Regions from separate parts of the Bacillus sp. K7 genome, predicted to be linked through region 1. Evidence: predicted binding sites of a transcription regulator. Region 1 holds the regulator's gene; the other holds the start of a gene.

Evidence for each region. The regulator Rex, encoded in region 1, represses fermentation and respiration genes when NADH is low (regulators of the CRP and FNR family bind a similar motif). The targets are predictions, from matches to a motif close to TTGTGAAATATTTCACAA.
Region 2: M1D98_RS06465 (DUF1641 domain-containing protein) is a predicted target of Rex. The motif match lies at 5,398-5,415, and genes of this name have one in related genera.

The regions. Positions count from the first base shown of each region.
Region 1 covers NZ_CP096406.1:616,437-632,348, reverse strand. Annotated here, with positions in the region: gene M1D98_RS03310 (PspA/IM30 family protein) at 1-580, opposite strand, end outside; gene M1D98_RS03305 (PfkB family carbohydrate kinase) at 790-1,752, opposite strand; partial or broken gene M1D98_RS03300 (hypothetical protein) at 1,860-1,934, opposite strand; partial or broken gene M1D98_RS03295 (transcriptional regulator) at 1,937-2,275, shown strand; gene M1D98_RS03290 (ATP-binding cassette domain-containing protein) at 2,567-3,310, opposite strand; gene M1D98_RS03285 (hypothetical protein) at 4,053-5,411, opposite strand; gene M1D98_RS03280 (hypothetical protein) at 5,466-5,732, opposite strand; gene M1D98_RS03275 (DUF4357 domain-containing protein) at 6,680-6,850, opposite strand; partial or broken gene M1D98_RS03270 (transposase) at 7,040-7,303, shown strand; gene groL (chaperonin GroEL) at 7,576-9,213, opposite strand; gene groES (co-chaperone GroES) at 9,260-9,544, opposite strand; gene M1D98_RS03255 (CPBP family intramembrane glutamic endopeptidase) at 9,783-10,517, shown strand; gene M1D98_RS03250 (YdiK family protein) at 10,514-10,705, shown strand; gene tatC (twin-arginine translocase subunit TatC) at 10,936-11,703, opposite strand; gene tatAY (sec-independent protein translocase protein TatAY) at 11,710-11,883, opposite strand; gene M1D98_RS03235 (redox-sensing transcriptional repressor Rex) at 11,905-12,552, opposite strand; gene moaC (cyclic pyranopterin monophosphate synthase MoaC) at 12,549-13,061, opposite strand; gene M1D98_RS03225 (ABC transporter ATP-binding protein) at 13,187-15,115, shown strand; gene tsaD (tRNA (adenosine(37)-N6)-threonylcarbamoyltransferase complex transferase subunit TsaD) at 15,342-15,912, opposite strand, start outside.
Region 2 covers NZ_CP096406.1:1,272,079-1,287,990, forward strand. Annotated here, with positions in the region: gene M1D98_RS06430 (isocitrate/isopropylmalate dehydrogenase family protein) at 1-291, shown strand, start outside; gene M1D98_RS06435 (RraA family protein) at 305-979, shown strand; gene M1D98_RS06440 (DUF6282 family protein) at 976-1,848, shown strand; gene M1D98_RS06445 (ABC transporter permease) at 1,890-2,642, opposite strand; gene M1D98_RS06450 (ABC transporter ATP-binding protein) at 2,642-3,394, opposite strand; gene M1D98_RS06455 (DMT family transporter) at 3,516-4,490, opposite strand; gene M1D98_RS06460 (cupin domain-containing protein) at 4,621-5,118, shown strand; gene M1D98_RS06465 (DUF1641 domain-containing protein) at 5,511-5,933, shown strand; gene M1D98_RS06470 (NAD(P)/FAD-dependent oxidoreductase) at 5,973-7,151, shown strand; gene uxaC (glucuronate isomerase) at 7,350-8,771, shown strand; gene M1D98_RS06480 (MFS transporter) at 8,851-10,230, shown strand; gene allD (ureidoglycolate dehydrogenase) at 10,346-11,347, shown strand; gene M1D98_RS06490 (zinc-binding alcohol dehydrogenase family protein) at 11,353-12,372, shown strand; gene uxuA (mannonate dehydratase) at 12,397-13,476, shown strand; gene M1D98_RS06500 (SDR family oxidoreductase) at 13,473-14,309, shown strand; gene M1D98_RS06505 (MFS transporter) at 14,356-15,624, shown strand; gene M1D98_RS06510 (LacI family DNA-binding transcriptional regulator) at 15,709-15,912, shown strand, end outside.

The DNA of each region.
Region 1 (15,912 bases):
GCGGAGCGCTGTTCAATTCAGCCATCGCATTCGCCTGATCAAGCGCCTGATTTACTTTGTCCTCCATTCGGCCGAACGCAGACATTGATTGGCTTGTACTCGAAGCAGAAGCACCCAGCTTGTTCATTCTTTCTTGCGTTTTCGCTACTGCCCATTTCGCCTTGATCATCTTTTTGCGTGCTTCCAGCTCTCCAATGTCAGATACCAGTTTGTCATGCATCTTTCTCATCTGTGCGGCATTGGCTGCAGCCATTTGATTCGCCGTCTGCAGCTCAGAAAGCCTTGATTCCAAAGATGTTTTTCTTTCAAGGAATGTTCTCGCATCACCCTCATTCCCCGCTTGCAGGGCCTTCATCGCATAGCTTTCCATCTTTTCCATGTCTGCCTGGCACTCATGACATTCTCTTTTTGTCCTTTGCTCCTCAGCCATAACAGCCGCAGTTTCCGCTTTTACCTTAGATAAATCACTGTTCATGTTTCTTAAATATTGGTCTGCCATTTTCTCTGGATTTTCAGCCTTGTCCAACAAAGCATTGATATTCGCCGACATAATATCTTTGAATCTTCCAATGATACTCATAATGTCGTTTCCTCCTAAATCTATCTAATAAATGAAACCCTTATAAATATACTATTTATTACCGTTAAAAGTTTCATTTTTTTAATAAAAAATGACATTTCAAAAGAAAAATACATAACTTTTTACCTGAAATGTAATGTTTCGGTGCAACATATAAAAAAGGATGCCTCCCAAAAGTCCAAAGACTTTCAAGAAACATCCTCGATATTTTATAGAGAACCTTCAAGCTCTTTCATGCTGGGCAACGCATCAATCGCTCCAATTTTCGTGCACACAAGAGCGCCCACCTTATTGGCAAACGATACAATGTCCCGCAGCTTCGCAAAATCAGCATCTACAGATTGAATCTGATCCGTGTTGGCCAATTGATATAAGACCGCGCCGACAAAAGCATCTCCCGCTCCTGTTGAGTCAATTGATGTAACCGGAATACTCGGAATGATTTCTTTCTCCTTCCCATTCGATAGAAGAGTCCCGCTTTTCCCAAGTGTCACAGCAACCACTTTCGCTCCGAGCTCATGAAGAATCGCCACGCCCTCTTCATGATCCTTCGCACCGCTGATGATCTCCAGCTCCTCGTCACTGACTTTCACAACATCACTTACAGCAATCGCCCTTTTTGCGACACTGACAAACTCCGAAATCCTCCCCTTCCATAAATCCTCACGATAGTTAGGGTCAAATGAAATAAACTGTCCATTGTTTTTCGCAATCGACATCAGCTGCAAATAGGCTGAGCAAAACGGATCTGATAACAATGCCGTCGCTGAGCCGAAATGAAGGATTTTCGCTTCGTTTACTTTATCCTGGTCAATATCCTCCAGCGTAAACAAAGCGTCCGCGCCTCTATTAAAAACAAAATCGCGCTCCCCATTTTGCTTTAACGAAACAAACGCAAGCGTTGTAGGCGCTTTCTCATCCATGACCAGCATGGAAGTGTCCACCTGTGCGGCGTCTAATGTTTGCTTCAGAAAATACCCAAACGGATCCTTGCCTACTTTTCCGCTGAAAGCAGCGTCTCCGCCCAGCTTAGCAATGGCCGCCGACACATTCGCAGGTGCACCCCCGGCACTTTTCAAGAAATGGCGCCCTTCCATTAAATCAACATCCACATCGGTACAAAAGAAATCAATTAACAATTCTCCAATACAAACAACAGATTGACTACTCATATGATCACACTCATTTATATATGATAGATTACAGTCTCAGTATATTACTTTCTGCCATAAATACAAGCGTTTACATTGAATATTACAAATTTTATATATATGTAGCTTGCAGATCTTTGTTCAAGTTCAGAGATGATTTGCTTATATCTTTTTTCAGTTAAAGGATAGACGACGATGAGAATAAAAAGAATGGCCGAACATCCTAAAGGTCATCAAATGGTCGAGCGAAACCTTACAAAATGAAATCCTAATTGAACTCATTACTCATATTAGCCATTTTCTAAGCAGAATCAACCTGCCCCGGTGAATCGAATACGGATGCAAAGCCGATGACGACGCCCATCAATTAGGTAAACACACATGAGAAGCATTCTTCCAAATCGACACAGCAGGCTGGGTACTGATGGAAGACAATGATTTAGACGGTGCCTTACAGCAAATTCAAGCCGGCCGAAAGATTTTGGATCAATTAGCCGTTGAAAATCCAGATGCCCACGATTTAAAAATATGGGGACTCTCACTGTCTTAAAGGAGAAAATACGAAAGCTCTGGAATCAATCAGAAAGCGATTCGGTTGATTGATTCGTGGGAGCCTGCGATTGGGTTTCCGGAAGGGGGCATACTCCAATTTTGTATGATTGTTAAATAGAATTACCAAAACACTTATTGTTAGAGGTGTAAGATAAATATTTTGCAACTTGTATATATAATAATAAATAAAAAGCTATAGACCTTATCCCATAAACATAATACTACTTCTATGGGATAAGGCGCTCGAGATTAAAGTATTGAACAAGCCGCTGTTGAAAAATTTTCAGTATTGTTTATTGGAATAATAGTAAAGATAAGCATCTTCAATAGATTTGCTTTTTGTTTTGCAGAATAACTCATTTCTAGTACCTTTAAATACAAGGTCTCCTCTATTAAATAAAACAAGTTCTAATTTATCTTCACCTATGTCTAGGTTTTTAAGCAAATCTAATTGATGAGTACAGATAATAAAACTATTTTTATTTAGATTATTAATTAAATATTTTTTCAAATTAAATATTGAAACAGGATCTAGGGCAGAAAAAGGTTCATCTAGAAAAGTAAATTCTGTATTCAGTTGTAGTGCAGCAGTGTGAGCTACCTTTTTTTTCATGCCATTAGATAGTGTAAATATAAATTTATTCTTATAATCCCACAGATCAAATAATTTTAGTAGATTATGCATCTTTTGCTTTAATTCATTATTAAACTTATTGTACAGCTTAGATACAAAAGTGAGGTACTCTATAACAGTTAAATCTTCTAGTAAGATATATTTTTCAGGTGAAAAAGACATCATATATTTAGGAGAATGAATTATATTTCTTCCGCCATCATAGAAGTTAATCGATGAATTCACTTGATTGTTCAAACCCAAAATTTCTTTAATTAAAGTGGTCTTCCCTGCACCATTATGACCTAAAATTGCATATATTTTATTCTTTTTGAATTCTATACTAACTTCATTTAAAGCACTTACACTTCCAAATTGTTTTGATAAGGCAACTACTTTTATGGATTCTAGCATATTATATTTTCCCTTTTTTCAACAATACACTTGTAAATATTCGACTTATTAATTTCAAAATGAGAAAAATCGGTATTGCAAAGATAATAGAATAAATAATAATATTTATAATATTTAACGAGACTTCTCCATTTTTATATAATTCATATATAGGAAATTGTTTTATTGGCAGGTAAGTGTCAGAGTCCACCGGATTCTTCAAATTTCCCCCAAAGAAATAAAAGCTGCCAAAGAATAATATCAAAATATTAATCAAAATCGATATAAAAAACATCCTTATATTTTTCATATTTCTTCCTCCTTCTTAAAGATATTTATTAACATTCTGCCATCCTGTGCACAAAAGAGATTTAGAGTCTCACAAAATAGAAGTAAGATTACCATATTGAAGATATAATCAATAGAAGAAAACATAAATAGTATGACCATAAATAATAAATAACTAAGAAACGGTCCTCCCAAAACTATTGTTAACTTATTTATTTTATTTAATTTGCTGTAAGCTAACGAATCAAAAGAGACACTAATTAAATAGCTAGATATATAAACTTCATAATTTAAATTATTAGTTTTCAAAAAAATAATATGACCTATCTCATGAACACAAACATATAGTACTAATAACAATGTTAATTGCAAAGAAATCACAAAAGAACTAGTAATCAAGTACAAAGTAATTGAAATGAAAACAAGCAAATATTTTGCTTTAAACAAATAACCAAAGTACAAATAAAAAAAGATACTAACTAATTTCATTTATCTTATAATCCTTTACAGTTACCCATTTAATTACGAATAATACAAATATAAAGAATATAAAAACGACCATTTTAAGAAGTGGTATTTCTATCATTGATACTCGTGTAATAATTTCTGGAATTACTTTATAGCTAATAATCAAAATAATACCACTTGAAATTGATTGGGTTATTGCTCCTAAATATTCTCCAAACAGATAGCTAATAATAATTGAAATATAGATACTAAAATAAAGTACAAAACAAAAAATAAAAAAACTAGAATTCTCTATAATAGCTATAAACCCAGAGTTTCCAAGTATAGATATCACAAAGCAAAATATGACCATGAAAAATATCGATGTTATAAAATAAAAATGTAGTAGCCATATAGAGAACTTGAAATTTGACGCCCTCAACATAAATAATGGTTTTGCTGTTTTCATGACTTTATTGAATACAAATCCTATATTACCTATTATAGCTATTACTTGAAAAAGCTCTACCATAACATAAAATTGTTTTGTTATATAGGATAGTACTATCAAAAACATCATGGACATTATAAAAAAAATAATGTTCTTTCTTATATCATAAATCAGTAAAAAGAAGTAGACATTATAATTTTTACATCTAGATTTCTCATTTCCCTGCATAACCTCTCCATAATGTACCCTCATTGACATAGTGTATATATATATTATAACAATCGCAATATAAAACACATATAATAAAAAGGGATGTACAGTCATTCTCAACCAGTGAACACCAATAAACTTATGAATCGGAAGAGTTATCAATAACAAAAAAAACAATATAAATAGTGTTTTAAATAAAGTAAAGCTATTGCTTAATATATTCATTTTCACAATAATTTTATTTATTAACATCACAATCATGTAGCTTATTAAGAAAAGCAAAAGACTAACAATCTGCCAATAAATAACTGAGTACATGATCAATATATTACTATAAATTGATAAAACAATATAAAGAAACAAAAAAGAAAGTACAGCAGGAATAATATAGAAGGTAATTGATTTTAAATATTTTAGATATTCTTTATATATGTAATCGATTATTGAATAAGAGGTATTATTATCAGATTCATTTTTCTTTAAAAACCATATCAAAAATGGAAAAATTGAAGCAGTGATAAATATATAAGAGACACTTGGAAATAAACTTATATTTATCTCAACTTCGTATTCTAAAAGTGAAGGTAAAAATACAGCTGCCGAAATACTTGCTATTACAATTAATAATACTGAAAAAAAAACTTCGGTTCTTTGAGACGCAAATATAAATAGTCTATTTTTGATACGACAAAATAAAATTTGAATTAAAAGACTAACTCTTTTCATAATAATTCCTTTCGTTAGCTAGCTTGAATAGAAGGTTATGTAATAGTATTTATTCTAACGACAACCTAATTTAAAAACTCCCTCTTTGAGTTTAACAGACATTTCAAAAGACTTTCCTAGCTGTGCCCAGCAAATTGTTTGACCAATTGCCCAAGTTACAAAAATAACCGACAATACAACAATTATAAAAACAAGAGGACCAACACATAAATATGATTTTTTTGCACTTTTATTAATGTTCAAGCCTCTTTTAAGATCAGATGTAATTAATAAAAAACTATTATAAATAGATATCAGTAAAGAATTATAATAAGCTTGCATTAGTTTTCCCCCTTTTATTACATAACCTTCCATTCAAATAATATAATAACTTATATTCCTTATTTTTGTAAATGGAATTTTATAAATTTAATAGGATTTTTATTCTTTTACAACTTATTTTTTATAAAGTAATCTTTAGATGGTTTAATCTCTACCCTATTACTTATAAACTACTCGTACTTCTTTATTTAGTTGAATCTTCTTGATGACCTAAAATAAAAACTTCTCTATAAAACCGAAATAAAGTAGATAGCTAATCAAAAGAGCCTTCCCAAAAGTTCAAAGAACTATTCCAGCCCATTATGGACTTTGAATTTAACCTTCGGATAACTCAAGTCTAACATTTTCTGGATCAGTAGGGAGTCTGACAAAAAATAGTAATATTCTATTTACCCAAGTGCTAAATCAACAGTTGCGTCCCTATTACCTTCCCTCAGTTAATGGCACTCATCAAAGATACATAATGAACAAATTTTGAATATTCTAGGCGATATTCTAAGTGACATTGTACATTTTATTTCTATGTAAGCGACAATAATACCTTCGTTATATCTGCATTGCTCATAGAGGAAATATCTGTTCCGAAGTAGTTGTTCAAGTGCTTTTAAACATTAAATGTGCCTGCTAAGAAAATCGCATAATTTAACTCTCTTACCATTCATGTGAAGTTCTCTTTAAAAATTGGCCAATCCACACTGACACGAGACGCCCCTTGAGATCTTGGAAAACCTCCTCATTTTTAATAAATTTTAGAGAATCTATCAGCACCGAACGGGGAATGATTGACGCAACACTTAGAAGCACCTAACTCCCCAGAAATAAAATACCTTGTGGTTACGTGCAACTCCCAACAATTTATTAAAATTATATAAGCAAATAAAATCGTTTGTGAATTGTACTCAACATAGGGAATGAAATTACTTCTATATACTACCGAGAAGGTTGAATTACTCTTTCTCAATCTCCCCAAACCGAACCCCACTCTCATCCTTCCACTCCGTCAATCCATTAGCATGTCCACCTACAACCAACGCCGCTGCATAATATGGACTTTTAAAAAGAACATTCTCCTGCAGTATCCCGATCTGATTAATCTGAACCTGCTCTCTCTTCTGCATTACACCACTTGGAATGCTCTCTTAATCAATCGTTTCAATCATACTTCCTTTCAGAACAACAAACCCTTCAATTGTTTTTCCGTTTTTACGACTCTTTCTACTCAAATAAAAAATACTGTTTAGACTTTCTCCTGTATGAACTTGTTCTTCATCTGATGAGCTTGTTTGACTCAACTTCTCGAAAACTTTGAAGTCGATCATTTGCGGCATACAGACAAGAATAGGCAAATCTACGCCAAACGCAAAGAAACGATTGAACGGGTTTTTGCCGATTTAAAGCACAAGCATGGCCTGCGCTGGACAACCCTAAGAGGAAAGAAAAAGAAAAAATTGTCCATGCAGGCGATGCTTGTTTTCGCTGCCATGAATCTAAAAAAACTGGCGAATTGGACTTGGAAAGGACCAACTCGCCAGCCTATTCGACCGAAAAACAAAATAAATTGGACAAAATAGGTCGGATCATAAAGATCCGACCTATTTTGTCAACAGCCTGAGGCCCCTTTATTACTTCAATATCGCTTCAATTTTTGTTTTCGGTTCATAAATGCCATGTAAGCCCGTATATTACACAAGTTTATTTACACATCAAAAAAACAGAAAAAAGCCTCTCACAAGTTCAATGAACTCATGAGAAGCCTCGAAAATCTATAAATGGCACCAAATGGGCATCAAAAATGACGTCCGTTGCCGACAAACCCTTGTTTAACAAGAGTTTTTTGTCGGTTTTACATCATGCCGCCCATACCGCCCATGCCGCCCATATCAGGCATACCAGCACCGCCGCCGGCATTCTCTTCTGGCTTGTCAGCGACAACAGCTTCAGTTGTTAACAACATAGCTGCTACAGACGCAGCGTTTTGCAGTGCAGAACGTGTCACTTTTGTTGGGTCAACGATACCTTTTTCAATCATGTTTACCCATTCGCCAGTTGCAGCGTTGAAGCCTACGCCGATTTCTTCGTTTTTCAGGCGCTCAACGATGACAGATCCTTCAAGACCTGCATTGTGCGCGATTTGACGAATTGGCTCTTCAAGAGCGCGAAGCACGATGTTGATACCTGTTTGAGCATCGCCTTCAGCTTCAACTGTAGCGACTTTGTTATATACGTTGACAAGCGCTGTACCACCACCGGATACGATGCCTTCTTCAACAGCTGCGCGAGTGGAGTTCAGGGCGTCTTCGATGCGAAGTTTACGCTCTTTCAGCTCAGTTTCAGTCGCAGCGCCGACTTTGATGACAGCTACGCCGCCAGCAAGTTTCGCAAGACGCTCTTGTAATTTTTCTCTGTCGAATTCAGAAGTTGTTTCTTCCACTTGAGCGCGGATCTGCGTCACGCGGGCAGAAATTTTGTCTGATTCGCCAGAACCTTCAACGATTGTTGTGTTTTCTTTTGTAACCACAACTTTAGAAGCGCGTCCCAATTGTGTGATTTCAGTCGATTTCAGGTCAAGGCCAAGATCCTCTGTGATAACTTCTCCGCCAGTAAGGACAGCGATATCTTCAAGCATTGCTTTACGGCGGTCACCGAAGCCAGGGGCTTTAACAGCAACTGCGTTGAATGTGCCGCGAAGTTTGTTCACAACAAGTGTTGCAAGTGCTTCGCCTTCAACATCCTCAGCGATCAGAAGCAATGGTTTGCCTTGCTGAACAACCTGCTCAAGCACAGGAAGGATTTCTTGAATGTTTGTGATTTTTTTGTCTGTGATCAAGATGTAAGGATTGTCTAGAACCGCTTCCATCTTATCAGAGTCAGTTACCATGTAAGGTGACGCATACCCGCGGTCGAATTGCATACCTTCCACAACTTCAAGCTCAGTTGTGAAGCCTTTAGACTCTTCGATTGTGATCACGCCGTCGTTTCCTACGCGCTCCATTGCTTCAGCGATAAGGCTTCCGACTTCCTCATCAGCAGCAGAGATCGCAGCAACCTGAGCGATAGACTCTTTGCCTTCGATCGGTTTAGAGATTTCTTTCAGGTTTTCGATCGCAACGTTTACAGCTTGTTCCATACCTTTACGCACGCCTACAGGGTTAGCGCCCGCTGTTACGTTTTTAAGGCCTTCACGGATCATTGCTTGCGCAAGAACTGTCGCAGTTGTTGTACCGTCACCGGCAACATCGTTTGTTTTGCTGGCTACTTCAGCAACAAGCTTAGCACCCATGTTTTCAAACGCGTCTTCAAGCTCGATTTCTTTTGCGATTGTTACACCGTCATTTGTGATTAACGGAGAACCGAATTTTTTCTCTAGAACCACGTTGCGTCCTTTTGGTCCTAAAGTTACTTTTACAGCATCAGCAAGTGCATCGACACCACGAAGCATTGCGCGGCGAGCTTCTTCACTAAACTTAATATCTTTTGCCATGTTTACAAGACCTCCTCGAATTTTTAAGTATTTGTTTATTTAAGAATTAGCCGATAACAGCTAAAATGTCGCTTTCACGTAAGATTAAGTATTCAGTACCTTCGTATTTCACTTCAGTACCTGCGTATTTTGAGAAGATAATGCGGTCGCCCTCTTTTACTTCTAAAGCAACGCGCTCTCCGCTTTCTAACACGCGACCTGAACCAGCTGCCACGATTTTGCCTTCTTGCGGTTTTTCTTTTGCAGAATCCGGCAACACAATTCCGCTGGCAGTTTTTTCTTCAGATTCTACGAGTTCAATGACAACGCGATCACCTAATGGCTTTAACAATGTAATAACCTCCTCAATAGTATGAATATGTAATTTTAGCACTCAGCTCTAAAGAGTGCTAACACAGTTATTATAATAAAGAATCTCACTTCCAATTTCAAGTGATAAGATAAAAAATTTTCACGCTTTCATGATTCTTTTCGAGCCCCTCATCCCTTAGCTTTTTCACCCTCCGTTCCGATTATGTTACAATAGCTGTAGATGAATGAAACCCATTTAACAAAGGAGTACATACCATTTGAGAAAACAGTATTGGTTTATTATTTTGACATACATCGTCATGCAGTTTTCCTTCCTAATCGGGATTCCATTGTTATTTAAATTAGGTTATGCCGGAGGACAGCCTACCAACGAGAATATGGTGCACGCACAAGGATTATGGTCCGTCATCAGCTTTATCGCCTGTCTTGTTGTCGTTCTGCTCATTCTTAGAACGGCTCCGAAAACAACACTGCGAAACGGCCGGAAAGACTCTGTCGGGCTTTCTATCCTGTGGGCGATAGCCGGTTTTTTCATTGCCCTTTTCTCTCAAGGAATAGCAGGCTCTATAGAATATTATGTATTCGGCATTGGAAGAGAATCAGAAAATACTCAAGCCATTCTGAAAGTCATTCAGGCAGTTCCGCTCATGATGATCGTTTCTTCTATCGTCGGGCCAATATTAGAAGAAATTATCTTCAGAAAAATCATTTTCGGCGCGCTTTATGAAAAAACGAATTTCTTTTTTGCAGGACTGCTCAGCTCGATTATTTTCGGTATTGTTCACGCTGATTTGAAACACCTTCTTCTTTATACAGCAATGGGCTTTACCTTTGCCTTCCTGTATGCCAGAACAAAACGGATATGGGTGCCGATTTTCGCCCATGTCATGATGAATACGTTTGTCGTTATCATGCAGCTTGAGCCTGTTCAGAAGTATCTTGAGCAGCAGAGCACACAAATGCAATTGATTATTGGAGGATTATTTTTATGAGAAACCCGGTCGTTTGGGGAATGATCTATTTTGCCGTAGGGTGCATCTTTACTTATCTTGCCGCAAGCTCGCCAGGCAGCATGTGGTCATTCTACTCCATCCTGCTGATGGTGTTCGCCGCTTACAACATCAGCATTTCATTTAAGATGTTCGCCTTTTCATTTAAAATCAAAAAGAATCAGAAATAAAGAAAATCCATTTCTCGGAGAGAAATGGATTCGAAATTAAATCCTAAAACGGTTTTCGTTTTAGGATTTTGTCATTTTTCAGCGTGATTGAGAACCCTTGAAGCCTAGGAAAGGCGAGCATTGGAGCGGAGCGAATGTTTTAATTCGTGAGCACCAACGCACAGGCTTGACAACGAATGCGAGGGTTTGTCAACACGCCCGAATCCATTTCTCACATGAGAAATGGATTTTTATGATTGCCCTGAAGACACGTCCTGATCGGCACCACTGCTTTGCTGTGCTTTCCGATAAGCGGCCCTCGATATCAAAATACTGATTTCATATAAGATCAACAGCGGAACAGTGACCATCATATGAGACAAAAGCTCAGGAGGCGTAATCAAGGCAGCAATCACAAGCAGCACAAAATACGCATACTTTCTGACTTTCGCTAAGAACATCGGAGTCACAATTCCAAGCCTGGTCAAAAACATGAGGATGACCGGCATTTGAAACAATAAGCCGAACGGAATTGTCAGCTGCAGGAGAAAGTGAAAATACTCATTAATTCCGATCACCTGATTGACATTCAAGTCTTGAGAGATTCGCTTCATAAAATCAACCACAAAAGGAAATAAAATATAATATGAAAAGGATAAGCCCGCTAAAAACAGCAAAACAGAGATTGGAATGTAGCTGAGCGTCACTTTTCGCTCTTTCTCATAGAGGCCCGGGCTCACAAAAGCCCAAAGCTGATACAGAATCACCGGCGAGGTCAGGACAATTCCGATGATAAACGCGAATTGCATAAACACAAAAAGCGGGTCTGTCAGATTAAACGCGTTAAGCGTCAGCTCTTTCGCCTCATTTGTTTCTTGCAGATATACAATAATCGGCTTCGCTAAAAAAAATCCCGCGATAAAGAAAACGACAAAGGCCAACGCCACAACCAGCAATCGTTTTCGAAGCTCAGCAATATGCTCCAGCAGCGACATTTGATTCACTTTCATTCTTGTCATCCTTACTTACTGATCTTCTTTCTTTTTTTCCTCTTCATCACTCGTTAATCCTTTAGTAGCGTTTTTGAATTCACGAAGTGTGTCTCCAGCTGCTTTCCCCAGTTCAGGCAGCTTTTTGGGACCGAAGATAATCAAAGCAACGATTGCGATAACAGCAAGGCTTCCAGGACCGATCGGCATATGTGGGCTCCTCCTTTCCCTCTATTCGATTTCCTCCAAAACTGAATAATGCTTTAAGAAATAAACAAGTGACTGAAGCTCTACAGCTAAATCTATATGATGAATTCGAATGTGTTCCGGCACATTCAAACGGGCCGGCGTAAAATTAAGAATTCCCTTTATCCCTAACGCGACTAATCTGTCTGTAATGGGCTGAGCGGCAACTGCTGGCACTGTTAGAATGGCAACTGATTCATCTTTTACATACTGTTCAAGGTCATTAAGATTATAGACGGGCACACCGCCTACCTCAGTTCCTATTTTACTCTCATTTATATCAAAAGCCATAGAAATTTTTGTGTTATTATTTTTTGTGAAATTATAGTGAAGAAATGCCGTTCCCAAGTTCCCGACACCAATCAAGATGACATCTGTCATTTCATCCTGATCAAGCGTTTTGCGGAAAAAAGACAGCAAATAATCCACGTTATATCCATATCCTTTTTTGCCAAGAGCTCCAAAATAGGAAAAATCCCTGCGAATCGTGGCGGAATCAACCTTTACGGCATCACTGAGTTCAGCGGAAGATACACGCTGTTTTCCTGACGCATGCAGGTTCTTTAAAAAGCGATAGTAGAGCGGCAGCCGTTTTGCCGTCGCCTGCGGAATTTTTGATTGATCCTTATTCATTTTTGGTCCTCCACATTATACTCAGATAGTTCTCTTTTAAAGTCACCGTTTTTCCCGCCTGTCTTTTCAAGCAAGAAAGTAGGGCCGATGACCATCCCTTTATCAAGAGCCTTGCACATATCGTAAACAGTAAGAGCGCACACCGATGCAGAAGTGAGCGCTTCCATTTCCACACCTGTACTCCCTTTCGTTTTGACCTGTGCTTTTATATGAAGTATAACTTCTGTTTCTTTTATTTTCCAGTCAAACGATATATCTACCCCGCTCAGTGATAGCGGATGGCACATCGGAATGATATTGGACGTTTGCTTTGCGGCCATAATGCCTGCCACCTGCGAAACAGCCAATACATCTCCTTTACCGATATCGTGACTTTGTATTTTCTCGTACACTTCATGCTTCATGTGTACGCTTGAAACAGCCGCCGCAGTACGGACAGTCGAAGATTTTTCGCTGATATCCACCATCTGGGCTCGTCCCTGTTCATTAAAATGAGAAAATTCATTCATATTCAAACTCTCCTTAAAAAGATCATACACTATTTTCTTCTCTATGTCTTATTCGGCCAATGTATTGTTTGCTGACTTCTGATTGATAAGCTACACTTAACTTATTATAGCAGAGGTGAAATAATATGATGATCTTACAAGTTAATCAGCTGTCCAAATCATTTGGTGCTGATACTATTTTAAACAATATAAAGCTGGAAGTCAGAAATCGTGATCGCATTGCCATTGTTGGTCGAAATGGCGCGGGTAAATCCACGCTGCTTAAAATTATCGCAGGCCAGCTATCGTATGAAAAGGGCGAAATCATTAAACCGAAAGATATGACAATGGGATATCTCGCCCAGCATACGGGCTTGGATTCTAAGCTTACCATAAAAGAAGAGCTGCTGACTGTTTTTGACCACTTGAAAGCAATGGAAAAAGAAATGCGGACGATGGAAGAAAAAATGGCGGCAGCTGATCCGGATGAATTGGAAAGCATTATGAAAACCTATGACCGGCTTCAGCAGGAATTCAAAGATAAAGGCGGCTATCAATATGAAGCGGATGTCAGATCTGTGCTGCACGGCCTTGGTTTCAGCCATTTTGACGATTCTACACAGGTCCAAAGCCTGAGCGGAGGCCAGAAAACAAGGCTGGCCCTAGGTAAGCTTCTATTAACACAGCCCGATTTGCTCATTCTCGATGAGCCGACAAACCATCTGGATATTGACACACTAACCTGGCTTGAACATTATTTGCAAGGCTATTCAGGCGCCATTATGATCGTTTCGCATGACCGCTACTTTTTGGACAAAGTGGTAAACCAAGTGTACGAGGTATCAAGAGCTGAAAGCAAAAAATATCACGGCAACTACAGCGCTTATCTCGACCAAAAAGCCGCGCAATATGAAAAAGATCTGAAAGTATATGAAAAGCAGCAGGACGAAATCGCAAAGCTCCAAGACTTCGTAGACCGAAATCTGGCGAGAGCCTCTACCACAAAACGAGCGCAAAGCCGCAGAAAGCAGCTTGAGCGAATGGACGTCATGTCAAAACCGCTCGGCGATGAAAAATCTGCAAGCTTTCATTTTGATATTACAAAACAGAGCGGAAACGAAGTCTTGCGTGTTCAGGATCTCACAATCAGCTATGAAAACCAGCCCCCGCTTTTAACGGAAGTGTCGTTCATGCTCACAAGAGGAGAAAGCGCTGCGCTTGTCGGCCCTAACGGAATCGGTAAGTCGACATTGCTGAAAACATTAATGGACACCCTGAAGCCAGATCAAGGAGCGATCTCATATGGCTCGAATGTCAGTGTCGGCTACTATGACCAGGAGCAGGCTGAGCTGACTTCCGCTAAACGTGTCCTTGATGAACTGTGGGATGAGTATCCGGGGCTTCCGGAGAAAGAAATCAGAACTTGTCTCGGAAACTTCTTGTTTTCCGGAGATGATGTATTGAAACCCGTGCATTCATTAAGCGGGGGCGAAAAAGCAAGATTGGCCCTTGCTAAGCTGATGCTTCAAAAAGCGAATTTTCTCATTCTTGATGAACCGACAAACCATCTGGACTTAGATAGCAAAGAAGTCCTCGAAAACGCGCTGATTGATTATCCAGGCACACTGTTATTTGTCTCACATGACAGATATTTTATTAACAGAATCGCCACAAGAGTGTTTGAGCTTTCCTCAAACCATATAGAAGAGTATCTGGGAGATTACGATTATTATACGGAGAAAAAAACAGAACAGCTTGAACTGGAAAAAATGAATCAGCAAGAGGAAGCCGAGAAAACGCCTGCTGCGATAAAGTCTGACTCCAAACGTTCCTACGAAGAAGAAAAAGAATGGAAAAAGAAAGAACGACAACGGCTGCGGCGAATTGAAGAAATTGAAACCGCTGTTCAAACCATTGAAGAAAACATCAGCCGCAATGATGAATTGCTATGTGATCCGGAAGTCTATCAAGACCATGAAAAGGTACAAGCCATCCATGCTGACAACGAAAAGCTCAATCAGGAGCTGGAAACTCTTTTATCCGAATGGGAAGAACTATCCACAGAAGAAGATTAAAAAAAGTCAAGCACCTCTTTTTAGAGGTGCTTTTTATCCACAGAAAATAACCTTATACAACAAATAAGTAAGCGTTTTATACACATTATCCACAAAATTTTCTGAATTCATCCACTTTATTAACAATGTCCTCAATCCTTTATCCAACGATACCTTCATAATTACTAACAGATATGTGGATAAATTGAGAATTATCTGTTAATAACAAATAAAAAGCCTCACTCCATTATGTCGTGAGACTTTGATAAGAAGTCAATTCAAGGCCAGGTTGGCCATTCATATCATATGCACCGCGAATTCCCTTCTCAAATGCAATAGTGCCAGCCGCAGCAATCATCGCAGCATTGTCCGTACACAATGCCAACGGAGGAATGACAAGCGCAATCCCTTCATGCTGTGCAAATTCTTTTTCTAGTGCAGCTCTGAGTCCTCTGTTTGCAGCTACTCCACCGGCTAAAAGGACCTGTTTCACATCATATTCCTTTGCCGCACGCGCCGTTTTCGTCACTAAGACATCAATCACGCTATTTTGGAAACTGGCAGACAAATCTTCCGGAGAAATCTCCTGCCCTTTTTGGGACGCATTATGAAGCGTATTGATCACCGCGGACTTCAACCCGCTGAAGCTGAAATTGTATGAGCCTTCTTCGAGCCATGCGCGAGGAAGCGGAATATTGTCATTTCCTTTTTCAGCAAGCTTGTCAATTTGCGGTCCGCCCGGATATGGCAGTCCCATCGTTCGCGCCACTTTGTCATAAGCTTCTCCTGCTGCATCATCGAGCGTTTCCCCAATGACG
Region 2 (15,912 bases), 660 kb from region 1:
ATTATGGGCGGATTAGGCCTTGCGCCGAGTTCTAACTTCGGCTACGAGAATGCATATTTTGAACCGGTACACGGCTCAGCGCCAAAACATGCCGGAAAAATGAAAGTGAATCCGATGGCGCAATTTTTGACCATTTCCCTTTTGCTTGAGCATTGCGGTTTTATGGAAGAAAGCATGCGGATCAAAAACGCTGTCAACAAAGTATTAAAAGAAGGAAAAACGCTTACGTACGATTTAGGCGGGATCGCAAGCACAAAAGAAACGGCAAATGCCATCATTGAAAATTGCTAGGGAGGCCAAATAAGTGGATCATCAACAAATCATAAAAGAATTGAAATCGTTTGATACGCCGACGATTTCCGACGCATTGGACAGTTTAAACATAGATGGCGGATTAAGCGGTATCGTACCGAGAAACACGTCTGCTGATATTTGCGGAACAGCGTTTACAGTGGAATACAGAGATCCGAGCGAAGAGGAACAGCAAGTTGCCAAGGCAGCCGATTTTATTGATGAGGCCGAAGAGGGTTCAGTTGTTATTCTTGCTAATAACGGCCGTACGGACTGTACCGTATGGGGCAATATTTTAACCCAATTGGCGATTCAAAAGAAAATCGCGGGCACTGTAATAGATGGTGCTTGCCGTGATATTGATTATATTCGGGAAACGGAGTACGCCATGTTCAGTACTGCTGTCTATATGAAAACGGGAAAAGGCCGGACGAAAAAGACAGCCCATCAGGTCCCTGTCACGATTAGCGGCACGGTTATTCAGCCGAACGATTTTGTCCGCGCGGACCAAAATGGCGTGATCGTCATTCCTCAAGACGTTGCCGAAGAAGTCATCAAGCGTTCTAGAGCCATTGAAGAAACAGAAGAGAAAATCAAAGAAGCCGTTTCGCGGGGCGTACATTTAAAAGAAGCGCGTGACATGTATAAGTATCACCGACCTTGGGAGAATGAAGTGACAGCCAAATGAAACTTGAGCGATTTTTAGATCTTCATGTCCACGCATGGCCTGATACGTACAATAGAAGATATACGATTTTTAATCTGGGTGAAGAACTAAAAGCGAACAATGGAGCCGCCGTTATGAAAAGCCACTTGATGGCCACAACGCCGCTTGCGCGCACGGCCCGGGAGATGGGGCTGCCGCTCTTTGGATCTATTACATTAAACCAGTACAACGGCGGCATTAACCGGTCGGTGGTGGAAGCAGCGATTGCTGCGAACGGTCCGGATCATTCTTCAATGATGATTTGGTTTCCCACTTTGACCTTGCCGTCAAACAAACCAAAAACAAAACAAACCACATCTCATCCTGTTTTAGCTGAACATACAGTGAAATATGAAAGGGTCAGCGAAAACGGAAAACTGCGTCAAGAAACAAAGGAAGTCATTCAAGTAGCATCGGCGTTTAACATTCCATTAGCGACAGGCCATTCCTCAAAAGAAGAAGTGTATATGCTGATTGAAGAAACAGAAAAGCAAAAATGTAAGCTGATGATTACGCACCCGTTTTACCAGTGTACAAATTTTACAATCGCTGAGGTCATTGATATGCTGTCTTCTTCCAAAAACGTCTATGTTGAATTTGCTGTTTTAATGAGCAAAATTGGTTATGACCGGCACGAGGATTTAGTTGAAGTGCTGAAAACATGGGGAACAGATCGCATATGCGTCTCGACGGATTTCGGCCAGTTAAAGAATGGGACAGTAACTGAGGGATATACGGAATATGTGACAGAGGTAAAAAAAGCTGCTGAAGCAAATGGATTTGATTTTAATCAAAAAATCGCTGATGAGATTTGTTATTTGAATCCAACCGCTTTTTTAGGCGTGAAATAAAGGTGAGCCCTTCCGTTTCGGGAAGGGCTCATCTTTTTCGGTTATCCATTTTCCTTCAGCTGCTGATGCGCTGTAAATAATGAAGGGTATGTCAGAACGCTTAAGATCACACATGTCAGCGCGGCTGACGCCATCGTTGTAAATACGATTAAGAGCTGAAAGCGTACCGCCTGAATCGGGTCCGCGCCCGCTAAAATCTGGCCGGTCATCATGCCTGGAAGCTGAACAAGCCCCAGCGTTTTTTGGCTTTCCAGCGTCGGGATCATACTCATTTTCATCGCTGAAGTAAGAATACGCTGTATGGATTGCTTCGGTGTGCCTCCAAGAGACAATATCAATTGTATCTCTTCTTTGCGAACACCGATTTCTGAGCTAAGCCGGTTTAAAAACAGACTTGCGAGCACCATCGAATTTCCAATGACCATTCCGCTGATCGGAATGACATATCGGGCCGTAAACGGGATGATATGAAGAGACAGCAAAATGCCTTGCGTTACCATTTCTACAATCGCTAACGCTGCGAATACTTTCCAAAACGAACCGATCGTATTTTTCTTTCGTTTGACGACATTTTGTGCCGCCACTGCCAGCATTAGCAGCACCATGAACAAGATAAAAACAGGGTGGTCTCCGCGGAAAATCAGCGACAGGACATAACCGATGACAAGCAGCTGTACCGCGGCCCGGATCGTGGCGATGACCATGTCTTTTTCAACGCCGGCTTTAAAGGATTTGGATAAAAACAAGGCGATCAAAACAAAGATCATCGTTAAAGAGAGAGAAAGGTAATCCATTATCGGGTCCCTCCCTTCAAAAACTCTTTCGCTGCTTCATGCTGCGGATTGGAGAAAAACGCTTCGGTTTCAGCAATTTCCAGCAGCCGTCCGTCCGCCATAAACCAAATGGTGTCGGCAACTCGCTTCGCCTGCTCCATATTATGAGTCACCCACATGACCGTCCATTTTTTCTCTTGATGCTGGCGTTTGATCAGTTCCTCAATCTCAAGAGCGGAAACCGGGTCCAAGGCGGATGTGATTTCGTCCAATAAAAGAATAGAGGAAGGGTTTGCGAGCGTTCTGGCTAGTGACAGCCGTTGCCGCTGTCCGCCTGATAAATCCTTGGCGCTTCTGTCTAAAAGCTCTGGCGGTAGCCCTGTAAGAGATGCAAGCTCCTCAGGAGAGTGCTGCTGGGATTGATGCAGCCTTTGGACCAGACTAAGATTGTCACGGACTGTCTCGTCAAGAACGGGAGCCGATTGAAACGCGAGGGCCGCCGTTCGCCTCAGCTCATTGACATTCCATTCTCGGACTTCTTTTCCGTATATGTATATGTCGCCGCTATCAGGCGTTCTCATTACATTGCACATCGACAGGAGGGTGCTTTTGCCTGAACCAGAAGGGCCTAAAACGGCGACGATTGCGCCCTGTTGAATGTCTCCGGTGACATCTTGCAATACATCATAAGTTTGTCTATCTTGTTCATAGCTTTTTCTGACTGATCTGAAGGAGATGGCTGGTCTGTTTTGTGTTTGATCGTTTGCTTCCATTATATTATTCACCTTTCAGTATATAAGTAGGATGATCCTTTATGTAAATATAACGTGAAATAGATGCTTTTTGGTAGCGAAAATAAAAGAGAACAGGCTTTCACCCATTCTCCTGCAGATGCTATGCGGTCAGGTTTGACTGTGTGTTCTTTTTCGGTTTTCCCAGTTGTGAAGCAAAGGTGTGCAACACCATCCCTGCAATAATAATGAATAAACCGGCAAATGATAAAAAGGATGGAAAAACACCTGACAGCAGAACGATTTCACCAAGCAGCGCAAATATCACTTCACCGGATTGGGTTGCTTCAACGGCCGCGAGCTTTCGCGGATTGTCTCTTACCATATCAGTTGCCCAGAAAAATAAAACGGTGGCAATGACGCCTGAGCTGACGGCAACGATGAAGGATTGAACGGTTTGCCCCGCTGTTGGAAGGCCGTCTGACCACCACCCGTAAGCTGCTATAACCAGCCAGAACGGAAGGCTCGCCAAGGTCATTCCCAGCACGCGCTGAAATGTATCAAGCCGGCCTCCGTATTCTTCGAGCATTCTCCGGTTTCCTAACGGATAGGCAAAAGCCGCAATGACAACCGGCAGCACACTGAAAAGCAACATCTTTCCGGAAAGCGATTCTGCATGCTGAAGCTGGATGAGCGCCGCTCCGATCAGAATGATCACGGACGTGCCAAGTGAAACAAGGGGAATCTTTTGCCGAACGAGCTGCGGGCCGCCCGGCATCTCTTTTTTGACATAAAAAAGAGGAGATAGGAGCACGCCGGCTACAATGGTGATTTGCCAAGTTCCGGCTACGAGCCAACCTGGACCGTATGCAGCCGCAAATGTGATCGGCGCGTAAAAAAGCACGAAGCCGGCAAAGCTCCATTTGATCCAAAAAAACGGTTTTTTCCGCATCTCTAGTAAGAGTGGGGCGAATGTCCCTCTCATGATGACAATCACACATAAAAACGGCATCATAAAAATAAATCGCAGCGAAGAGCTCCAAAGCCAGCTGCCTCCGGATAATTCCATCGCTCTGTTTAAAATAAAGGTAACGGCGAAAAAGAGTGAAGCCAATACTCCGATAATGATTGCTTTCATGATATCCCTCATTCTGGCATTATTTTTTATACTATACTACTCGATATCGCACAGATCAATGAAGTCGTGAGAAAATAAGCATGTTTTACAAACCGCAATGTGTGGAAGACAAAAAATGGAGGTGACATTGATGGAACCAGAGACACAGACCTACTTTTTTCAGGATGACGGCAGGATTCCGAACCACCCTGATTTTCCGCTCGTTGTGTATCAAAACGCACTCAAGGACACCGGTTCGGCAGAGCGGATCGTCAATCGGCATGGCTGGTCAAACAGCTGGTCGGGAAGTGTTTTTCCATACCATCATTATCACAGCAATGCGCATGAAGTCCTGGTTGCTGTCCGGGGAGAGGCTGTGATTCAGTTTGGGGGAGAAAAAGGAGTTGCCATTCCCTTCAAATCGGGCGACGCAGTCGTGATTCCAGCTGGAGTTGGCCATAAAAAGCAAAGCGCGAGCGGCGATTTTACCGTTATTGGCGCTTATCCGGGAGGCGTTCAGTACGATATGAAGACGGGAGAGCCAAATGAACGGGACGAAGCGGTGAAACAGATCAAGCAGGTCTCATTGCCGTCGAATGACCCGATCACAGGAAAAAGAGCTCCTCTTTTGGAAATATGGGTCAAGTGAAGGGGAGAAAATTGCCGGAGTGTCAATAACTAGTGCCGCAGAAACGTTATGATACGGGCTTTATTTAAATTAATTTCATAATCGAAGCAATTCACGTTCAAATTTTGTTCAAAAAGTGTTATCATATAGAAGGTAATTGAATTGGAGTTTTTTGTGTTTGCTATTTTCAGAGAGAGTAAAGGATTTTTGACTTATTCAATTGTTTATTTTTGAGATAAAAATAATACTGAATATGGCAAGATGAAAAACTGGGTAGTAAACATTTATTTTTGTAAATGATTGTGCATGAATTCACAATCCTTATTCTTATGCTTTCAAGCATGAGACCAGGGAGAGGCACTACCCTTTCCACAAAAAATCTGCAAACTGCTTATAGTAAAGGAGAATTGGATATGCCAGAAACAATCGATCAAACAAATGCGTCTGTCAGCCAAAGCCAGCAAGATCTTATTGATCAGCTGTTAAAGCCGGAAGTTCAAGAATCACTGACTGTTCTAGTTGACCAGCTTCCAAAGCTGACTGAGTTAGTGAATATTTTAACGAAGTCTTATGATTTCGCTCAGTCTGTAGCAACTGACGAAGTGTTAAAAAGCGATACTGTCGGTGCGATCACTGAAATGCTTGAGCCTGTAAAAGAAACAGCGAAAGAAGTGGCTGCGACTGCAATCGAAGCGAAAGACCGCGCTGATGCAAGCAACGAAACGATTGGTCTATTCGGCCTGTTGCGCATGCTGAAAGACCCTCAAGCGCAAAAGCTGTTCCGTTTTGCTAACAGCTACCTTGAAGTCATGAACGAACGCGAAAACCAAAAATAATCTCAGACTCAAATTGATATAAAGGACGGAGGATATACGATGTCAAAACATATTGTCATTCTAGGCGCTGGTTATGGCGGAGTTCTTTCTGCTTTAACAGTTCGCAAACATTACACAAAAGAACAAGCAAAAGTGACAGTGGTAAACAAATACCCAACTCACCAAATCATTACGGAATTACACCGTCTTGCAGCAGGCAACGTGTCTGAAAAAGCGGTTGCAATGCCATTAGAAAAACTTTTCAAAGGCAAAGACATTGATCTTAAAATCGCGGAAGTAAGCTCTTTCTCTGTTGATAAAAAAGAAGTTGCGCTTGCTGACGGTTCTACATTATCTTACGATGCGCTTGTTGTAGGCCTTGGTTCTGTAACAGCTTACTTCGGCATCCCGGGCCTTGAAGAAAACAGCATGGTATTGAAATCCGCTGCTGATGCGAACAAAGTCTTCCAGCATGTTGAAGATCGTGTGCGCGAGTATTCTAAAACGAAAAACGAAGCTGATGCAACAATCCTTATCGGCGGAGGCGGCTTAACAGGTGTTGAGCTTGTCGGTGAGCTTGCTGACATCATGCCGAACCTTGCAAAAAAATATGGCGTAGACCATAAAGAAATTAAATTGAAGCTCGTTGAAGCAGGTCCGAAAATCCTTCCTGTTCTTCCGGATGATCTGATCGAACGTGCGACTGTAAGCCTTGAAAAACGCGGCGTAGAGTTCTTAACAGGCCTGCCTGTTACAAATGTAGAAGGAAACGTGATTGATCTGAAAGACGGATCAAAAGTTGTTGCCAACACATTTGTTTGGACTGGCGGCGTACAAGGCAACCCATTAGTCGGTGAATCAGGTCTTGAAGTGAACCGCGGACGTGCAACAGTAAACGACTTCCTGCAATCTACATCTCATGAGGATGTATTCGTTGCCGGTGACAGCGCAGTTTACTTCGCTCCAGACGGCCGTCCATACCCGCCGACTGCACAAATCGCATGGCAAATGGGTGAGCTGATCGGCTACAACCTATTCGCTTACTTAGAAGGCAAAACGCTTGAAACATTCAATCCAGTAAACTCTGGTACACTTGCAAGCCTTGGACGCAAAGATGCGGTTGCCATCATTGGTGCTAATTCTACACCGCTTAAAGGCCTTCCTGCTTCCTTGATGAAAGAAGCAAGTAACGTACGCTACTTAACACACATTAAAGGACTTTTCAGCCTGGCTTACTAAGCCTTTCTTGTGGGATCGACATTGCCAAAAGCCATCCTTTCGGGATGCTTTCCGGCAATGTCTTTTTTTATGTGTTTGCTAACGTTAACAATTCATTTTCAAAAAAGAGATTGATTGCAGAGGAATATAAAGGTAAAATAAAGCTAAATCAAAATGTTAACGTTAACATTTTGAAATCGAATGAAAGACGGTGAGGACATGGAACCCTTCATGGGCGAACATTTTTTGCTGAAAAATGAAACCGCTGTCAGCCTCTATCACAATCATGCGAAAGACATGCCGATTATTGATTATCACTGCCACTTAAGCCCGAAAGAAATCTATGAAAATAAGAAATTTCAAAACATCACGGAAGCCTGGCTGTATGGAGACCATTACAAATGGCGCCTCATGAGAGCCAATGGAATTGAAGAAACATACATTACCGGTGATGCGCCTGATGAGGAGAAGTTTATGGCCTGGGCGAAAACCGTGCCGATGGCGATCGGCAATCCGCTCTACAATTGGACTCACTTAGAACTGCAGCGTTATTTTGGCATTTATGAGATTTTAAATGAGCAATCCGCGCCGGGTATATGGAAACGGACGAATGAACTGCTTCAAGGAGAAGGCTTCGGGGCAAGGGATTTCATCGTGAAATCAAATGTAAAGGTCGTTTGCACGACTGATGACCCCGTCGATTCTCTTGAATACCATCTATTATTAAAAGAAGACAAAGATTTTCCTGTCAGCGTGCTGCCCGGGTTTCGGCCGGATAAGGGACTTGAGATCAATCGTGAAGGCTTTCCTGATTGGGTGCAGGCACTTGAAGATGCGGCAGCCATACCGATTACAACCTATAATGAGTTTCTAGAGGCGCTGGAAAAACGGGTGCGATTCTTCCATTCAGCCGGCGGCAGAGTGTCTGATCACGCGATAGATTCGATGGTATTTGCTGAAACGACAAAAGAGGAAGCGGGACGGATTTTTTCTGACAGATTACAAGGAACAGAGATTTCTTATGAGGATGAGAAGAAATTTAAGACGTATACCCTTCAGTTTTTATGCGGTTTGTATGCGGAGCTCGATTGGGCGATGCAGTTTCATATCAATGCCTTAAGAAACACGAATACAAAAATGATGAAGAGGCTTGGACCTGACACAGGCTATGATTCTATGAATGATGAAGACATTGCTAAGCCTTTATACAAGCTGCTGAACTCAGTTGAGATGAAGAAGAAGCTGCCGAAAACGATTTTATATTCATTGAATCCAAACGATAACTATGTCATCGCCAGCATGATCAACAGTTTTCAGGATGGTGTTACCCCGGGGAAAATCCAATTTGGCACAGCCTGGTGGTTTAACGATACAAAAGACGGGATGCTCGAGCAAATGAAAGCGTTATCAAACGTCGGGCTTTTCAGTCGCTTTATCGGCATGCTCACCGATTCCAGAAGCTTTCTTTCCTATACGCGCCATGAATATTTCAGGCGGATCGTTTGCAATTTGATTGGGGAATGGGTGGAAAACGGTGAAGTGCCGCGTGACATGGGGCTTTTGGGAAGCATTGTTCGGGGAATTTGCTATGACAATGCGAAACGCTACTTTCAATTTCAAGAAGAGAAAGCAAACGTGTAACCACATGTCCGCTCAGGCGTGATCATGCGTCATCCTGAGCGGGCCACTACCCGAAAATTTTTAAACACAGAGGTGGAAGATGCGAACTGAACTGGCAAATAAGGTTGTGTCACTCGAAACGGAGAAAAGGCTTTCATTGAAAGAGAAAATATCCTATGGTTTTGGTGATTTTGGCAACGGCTTTATGTTTGATCTCGGCCAAATTTATTTATTAAAGTATTTTACTGATGTAGCGGGAATCCCGGCTGCGATGGCCGGCGGCATTTTTTTAGTCAGCAAGCTGTTTGCGGCGATAACAGATCCGATTGTCGGATCATCTATTGATTATCGCAAACATATCGGCAAACGGGGGAAATTCAGGCCTTATCTATTAATCGGAAGCATCGTGCTCGCGGTGCTTACTGTTCTTATCTTTCTGTCTCCCAATGTATCAACGACCGGAAAACTCATTTATGCATATGCATCCTATATGATCTGGGGAATCGGCTATTCATTTGTGAATATTCCGTACGGCTCATTAGGAGCAGCGATGACTCAAAACTCTGAGGACCGAACCTCCATTTCGACTTTCCGCCAAATTGGATCACTTGGGGCTTTGTTTATCACAAGTGTGGCCGTGATGCCGCTGCTCGTCAAGTTTGATAATCCAAAGGTCGGTTACCCGGTGGTCATGGGCTTGTTCGCCGCACTCGGCGTGATTTGGTTTTATATTTGTTACCGCAACTGCAAAGAGCGCATTGTCATATCGGAAGCGCCAAAAGAAAAATTAACACTCTCATCTGTCGTCAAAACATTTATCACAAACAAACCGCTGTTAACCCTTGTCCTCATGACGATTTTTTCAATTTCCGCATACAACATTAAATCCGCCATGCTCGTCTATTTCGCACAATATAATCTAGGCAATGTTGAACTGATGGCGTATATGAACTTTATTATTATCGGTTCTTCCTTTTTGGGCGTCATATTTCTGCCAAAGCTCGTCAAAATATTTGGAAAAAAAAGAACGGCAATGATCGGCTTCGGCATCAGTGTGGCCGCGGATCTGGTCAACTTTATGCTTCCATCAAACGTTTATGTGTTTACGATTCTTGCCAGCATCGCCTTTATCGGAATCAGTATCCCAAATGGCATCACGTGGGCGCTTGTCTCCGATATTATTGACTATGGCGAATGGAAATCCGGTGAACGGAAAGAAGCAACGACATATTCACTTTTTAACTTCTCCAGAAAGCTTGCCCAGTCATTGTCGGGTTTTCTCTCGGGTATTGGTTTAGGGATTATCGGCTATGTGCCGAATGCTGTCCAGACAGCACAGGCGCTGATCGGAATCAAAGCGCTACTGCTTCTGTATCCGGCTATAGCTTTGGCATTAGCGATGATCATTATCGGCTTTCTCTATAAACTCACAGACCAGCAGCATGCACAGATTGTTCAGGATCTTCATCAAAAGAGCTGACAAAATAAAGTAGAGAATATTTGAAATAATCCGTAAATAAATATATTTGTAAGTGTTTTCTATTGAGAGTGCCCAAAGAATGAAAGAGGAAGGAGGCATGTGATTGAACACGGTAATGATATCAGCTGAAGAAGCAAAGAAACTTGTTCGGCAAAAGCTGGCCTGTGCCCATTTGAATGAACGAGACGCAGAAAAAGTGGCAGATGTCCTCGTACACGCCGATTTACGCAATGTGCACTCACATGGTGTGCTGCGAACAGAACACTATGTAAACAGGCTAAGGGCAGGGGGGATCAACCCCGAAGCACATCCTGTTTTTAAAGAAACCGGGCCTGTGACCGGGATACTGGATGGTGATGACGGATTCGGCCATGTGATTTGTGATATGGCGATGGACCGCGCAATGGACATGGCAAAGAAAAACGGAGTCGGCATGGTGACGGCTGTAAACAGCAGCCATTGCGGAGCGCTAAGCTATTTTGTGCAAAAAGCGGCTGACGAAAAGCTGATCGGTATGGCAATGACGCATACGGACAGTATCGTTGTCCCTTTTGGAGGGAGGGCTCCATTTTTAGGGACAAATCCGATTGCTTACGGTGTCCCTGCTAAGCATAAAAAACCGTTTATCCTTGATATGGCGACCTCCAAAGTGGCTTTTGGGAAGATTTTGCAGGCCCGTGAAGAGGGCGAAGCCATTCCCGTGGGATGGGGAGTCGATGAAAACGGAGAAGCAGCAACTGATCCATACAAGGTCGCCTCTCTTTCAACATTCGGCGGCCCGAAAGGCTATGGGCTATCTATAATAGTAGATGTGTTTTCTGGATTGCTGGCGGGCGCGGCTTTTGGCCCTCATATCGCCAAAATGTACAGCGGGCTTGAGCAAAAAAGAAAGCTGGGGCATTACGTTTGCGCGATCAATCCGTCCTTTTTTACAGACCATGATACGTTTTTAGAGCAGATGGATGCCATGCTCAATGAATTGCAGCAGTCACCGCCGGCTGCTGGAGTCGAGAGAGTGTATGTACCCGGCGAGATCGAACAGCTGCATGAAGAAAGAAATAAGGTGCACGGAATATCAATCGCTCGGAGCGTGTATCAATTCTTAAAAAGCAGGTGAGAAAAATGAAAGCGGTTCAAGTGCGAAAGGCGTATGATCTGGTGACAGCGGAGATGAAGAAGCCGGTTCTTTCAAAGGATGATGAAGTGCTCGTGAAAGTCAAGCGAGTCGGGATTTGCGGTTCAGACATGCACATTTATCATGGCACGAATCCGCTCGCCACCCTCCCGAGAGTCATCGGACACGAGGTAACGGGGCAAGTGGAGGAAGTTGGCGCGAATGTGCAGAGCCTAAAAACCGGTGACCACGTTGTGATTGAGCCGATTTCTTATTGCGGGACGTGTTATGCCTGCCGCAAAGGGCGCCCGAATGTCTGCGCAAAGCTTTCTGTGTTCGGCGTACATGTGGACGGCGGCATGCGGGAATATGTTGTGCTTCCGGAAAGACAGCTTCACGCAGTCTCAAAGGACTTGCCTTGGGAGGAAGCGGTCATGGCCGAGCCTTATACGATAGGCGCCCAGGCAGTGTGGAGAGGCCAGGTGGAAAAAGGAGACACCGTTCTGATCCAGGGAGCGGGGCCCATCGGGATCTGTGTGTTAAAAATGGCAAAGCTGGCGGGCGCTGCCGTCATGATGACTGACTTGAACAGCGAACGGCTGGCATTTGCGAAAGAAAACGGTGCCGATGCTGTCGTAAATGCACAAACAGAACATGTTGCTGAGCGGGTCCGGGAATGGACTGGGAATGAAGGCGCCAATGTGGTCATTGATGCGGTTTGTCTGCCGGCGACTTTTGAGCTTTCAGTTGAGGCCGTTTCTCCGGCGGGGCATGTGGTTGTCCTTGGATTTGATGAAAGAGCGGCACAAATTTCTCAGCTCCCGATAACCAAAAAAGAAGTCACGATAACCGGATCGAGATTGCAGACCAATCAGTTTCCGAAAGTGGTAGAGCTTTTGAATAAAGGACAGTTAACGCATAATGGGCTGATAACGCATACATTTTCAGTAGATGACGTCCATCACGCATTTCAGCTTATCAAGGAGCAACCAGATCAAGTGCGGAAAGCCGTCATCACGTTTGATTAATCGACTGAATCCGGAGGTGTGTACATGAATATGACATTTCGATGGTATGGCCGAGGCAACGATACAGTCACACTTGAACACGTGAAGCAAATTCCCGGAGTCAAAGGCATCGTCTGGGCTCTCCACCAAAAACCTGTCGGCGATGTGTGGGAAAAAGATGAAATTAGAGCCGAGACCGAATATATTCAATCCTATGGATTTCATGCTGAAGTTGTAGAAAGCGTGAATGTTCATGAAGCGATTAAACTCGGTAATGAAGAACGCGGCCGGTATATTGAAAACTACAAACAAACCATCCGCAATCTTGCCGAATTTGGCGTGAAAGTGATTTGCTATAATTTTATGCCGGTGTTTGACTGGACACGCACGGACATGTTCCGCCCGCTGGAGGATGGATCAACCGCTTTGTTTTTTGAAAAGGCCAAGGTGGAGAGCCTTGAGCCCCAAGAGCTGATTCGGACGGTGGAGCAAGCATCTGACATGACACTGCCGGGGTGGGAGCCGGAAAAATTAGCCCGGATCAAAGAGCTGTTTGCAGCATACAGAACGGTCGATGAAGAACAGCTATGGGACAATTTATCATTCTTTTTGGAAGAAATTCTTCCGGTTGCAGAAAGTCACGGTGTTCAAATGGCTATTCATCCGGATGACCCGCCATGGCCGATTTTCGGACTGCCGCGCATAATCACAGGGGAGGCAAGCTATAAGAGACTAAGAGCGATATCAGATTCACCGTCTAATGGCATCACCCTTTGTACAGGTTCAATGGGAGCCAATCCCGCTAATGACATGATGGAAATCGCTAAAACGTATGGCGGCATCGCCCCCTTTTCACATATTCGCAATGTGAAAATTTACGAGAATGGCGATTTTATTGAAACATCTCATCTGACAAATGATGGTTCGATCAACATTCAAGGCGTGATGGAAGAACTGCATAAGCAGGATTACGAAGGATATGTGAGACCAGATCATGGGCGCCATCTTTGGGGTGAGCAATGCCGCCCGGGTTATGGCTTGTACGATCGCGCCCTTGGCATTATGTATTTGAACGGGCTGTGGGACGCATACGAAGCAATGGCGAAAAAAGAGGTGAAAGCATGATTCCGCGGCATGAGAACCTGGCTGGTAAAACGGCTGTCATCACTGGCGGGAGCGGCGTGCTTTGCTCAGCGATGGCCCGGGAGCTTGCCAGACAAGGCATGAAGGTAGCGATATTGAACCGGACAGCTGAAAAAGGCCAAGCGGTCGTGGATAAGATTGCGGCTGCTGGCGGAACAGCATGCTCTGTTTCTGCGGATGTGCTGGACAGGGGGTCACTGGTGCAAGCAAAGGAGGATATCCTCGGCCGGTTTGGCTCTGTCGATCTGCTAATAAATGGGGCTGGCGGCAATCATCCTGATGCGATAACCGATGTGGAGACGTATGAAGAAGCGGGAGAAGGCCAATCCTTTTTTGATCTGGATGAGGGGGGCTTTTTAACTGTATTCTCCACCAACTTCACCGGTGCGTTTCTGGCCTCTCAAGTGTTTGGAAAAGAGCTGCTGAAGGCTGATTCGCCTGCGATTATCAACCTTTCTTCCATGAGTGCTTATTCACCGATGACGAAGGTTCCGGCATACAGTGCCGCCAAAGCATCGATCAATAATTTTACGATGTGGATGGCCGTTCATTTTGCCGAGACCGGGCTGCGGGTTAATGCGATAGCCCCAGGATTCTTTCTGACGAAACAAAATCATGATCTGCTGATCAAGCAAGATGGAACATTCACCAGCCGATCTAACAACATTATTGCGGGAACACCGATGAAGCGCTTTGGAAAACCGGAAGACCTGCTCGGCACGCTTCTTTGGCTGGCGGATGAATCCTATTCCGGTTTTGTCACTGGAATTACCGTCCCTGTCGATGGAGGATTTATGGCTTATTCAGGCGTGTAGTGAATCAGCGCAACAGAAACTGAACCAACATAGGGGTGAGGTTGAGATGTTCTCAAAAGATAAGCTTCCCATTATCCTTTTTTTGTTCCTGGCAGGAGTGATTAATTATCTGGATCGCTCGGCGCTTTCTATTGCCGCACCTTTTATTCAGGATGATCTCACATTGTCTGCCACGCAAATGGGCTTGATTTTCAGCAGTTTTTCGGTTGGTTACGCCATTTTCAACTTTCTTGGGGGAGTGGCGTCTGACCGCTATGGGGCGAAGCTGACCTTGTTTGTCGCCATGGTCGTTTGGTCGCTGTTCAGCGGCGCAGTCGCCCTCGCCGTTGGTTTTGTCAGCCTGCTGATGATACGCATCCTCTTTGGAATGGGAGAAGGTCCGCTGTCTGCGACCATCAACAAGATGGTGAATAACTGGTTCCCGCCGACACAACGGGCGTCCGTTATCGGGGTGACCAATAGCGGAACGCCGCTCGGGGGAGCCATTTCCGGACCGATCGTCGGCATGATCGCAATCGCGTTCAGCTGGAAGGTATCCTTCGTTCTCATTATGATCATTGGATTATTATGGGCAGTGCTTTGGCTCAAGTTCGTCAAAGAAAAGCCGCCAGCGGCGAGGGGAGATGCCCCCGCGATCAAAATAGAAACGTCTCCCCGTGAAAACATTCCGCTTATTTTTTACCTGAAGCAAAAAACAGTCCTGTTCACAGCATTTGCTTTTTTCGCTTACAACTACATCCTCTTCTTCTTTTTGACGTGGTTTCCGAGCTACCTTGTTGAAGAGCGGGGGTTAAGTGTTGAATCGATGAGTGTGATTACGGTCATTCCGTGGATTTTAGGCTTCATCGGCCTTGCAGCGGGGGGATTTGTTTCTGACTATGTGTATAAAAAAACAGCCCGAAAAGGTGTGCTGTTCTCGCGCAAGGTTGTGCTTGTCTCATGTTTGTTTTCATCAGCGATCCTGATTGGTTTGGCAGGGATTGTGACAACTACTGCGGGCGCTGTAACACTTGTCGCTTTATCAGTGTTCTTTCTCTATTTGACCGGCGCGATCTATTGGGCTGTCATTCAAGATGTGGTCGATCAAAACAATGTCGGTTCTGTAGGCGGCTTCATGCATTTCCTCGCCAACACGGCAGGAATTATCGGCCCGGCTTTCACCGGTTTTATCGTTGACCAAACGGGCACGTTTTCTGGAGCATTTTTGCTTGCCGGAGGGCTGGCGGTCTTCGCTTCACTTGCTGTTATTCGTTTTGTCTGTCCGATCATCGGCAAACCGGCAGGAACAGGAACGAAGGATTCGGTGACTTATTAATCTGGAAATATAGTGGGAGAGGCGGTATGTTTGATGATACAATATACAGTAAATCGCAGCCGGTATGGTAAGGAAGGGAATTAGATGGTAACCATAAAAGATATCGCAAAACTCGCAAATGTATCCCACACAACCGTTTCCAGAGCACTCAACAACAGCCCTTACATCAAAGAACATACGAAGAAAAAAATACTGGAGCTCGCAGCACAGCTCAACTATACGCCAAATGTAAACGCGAAAAGCCTGGCGATGCAAAAGTCTCATACGATCGGGCTTTTCTTTACAAGC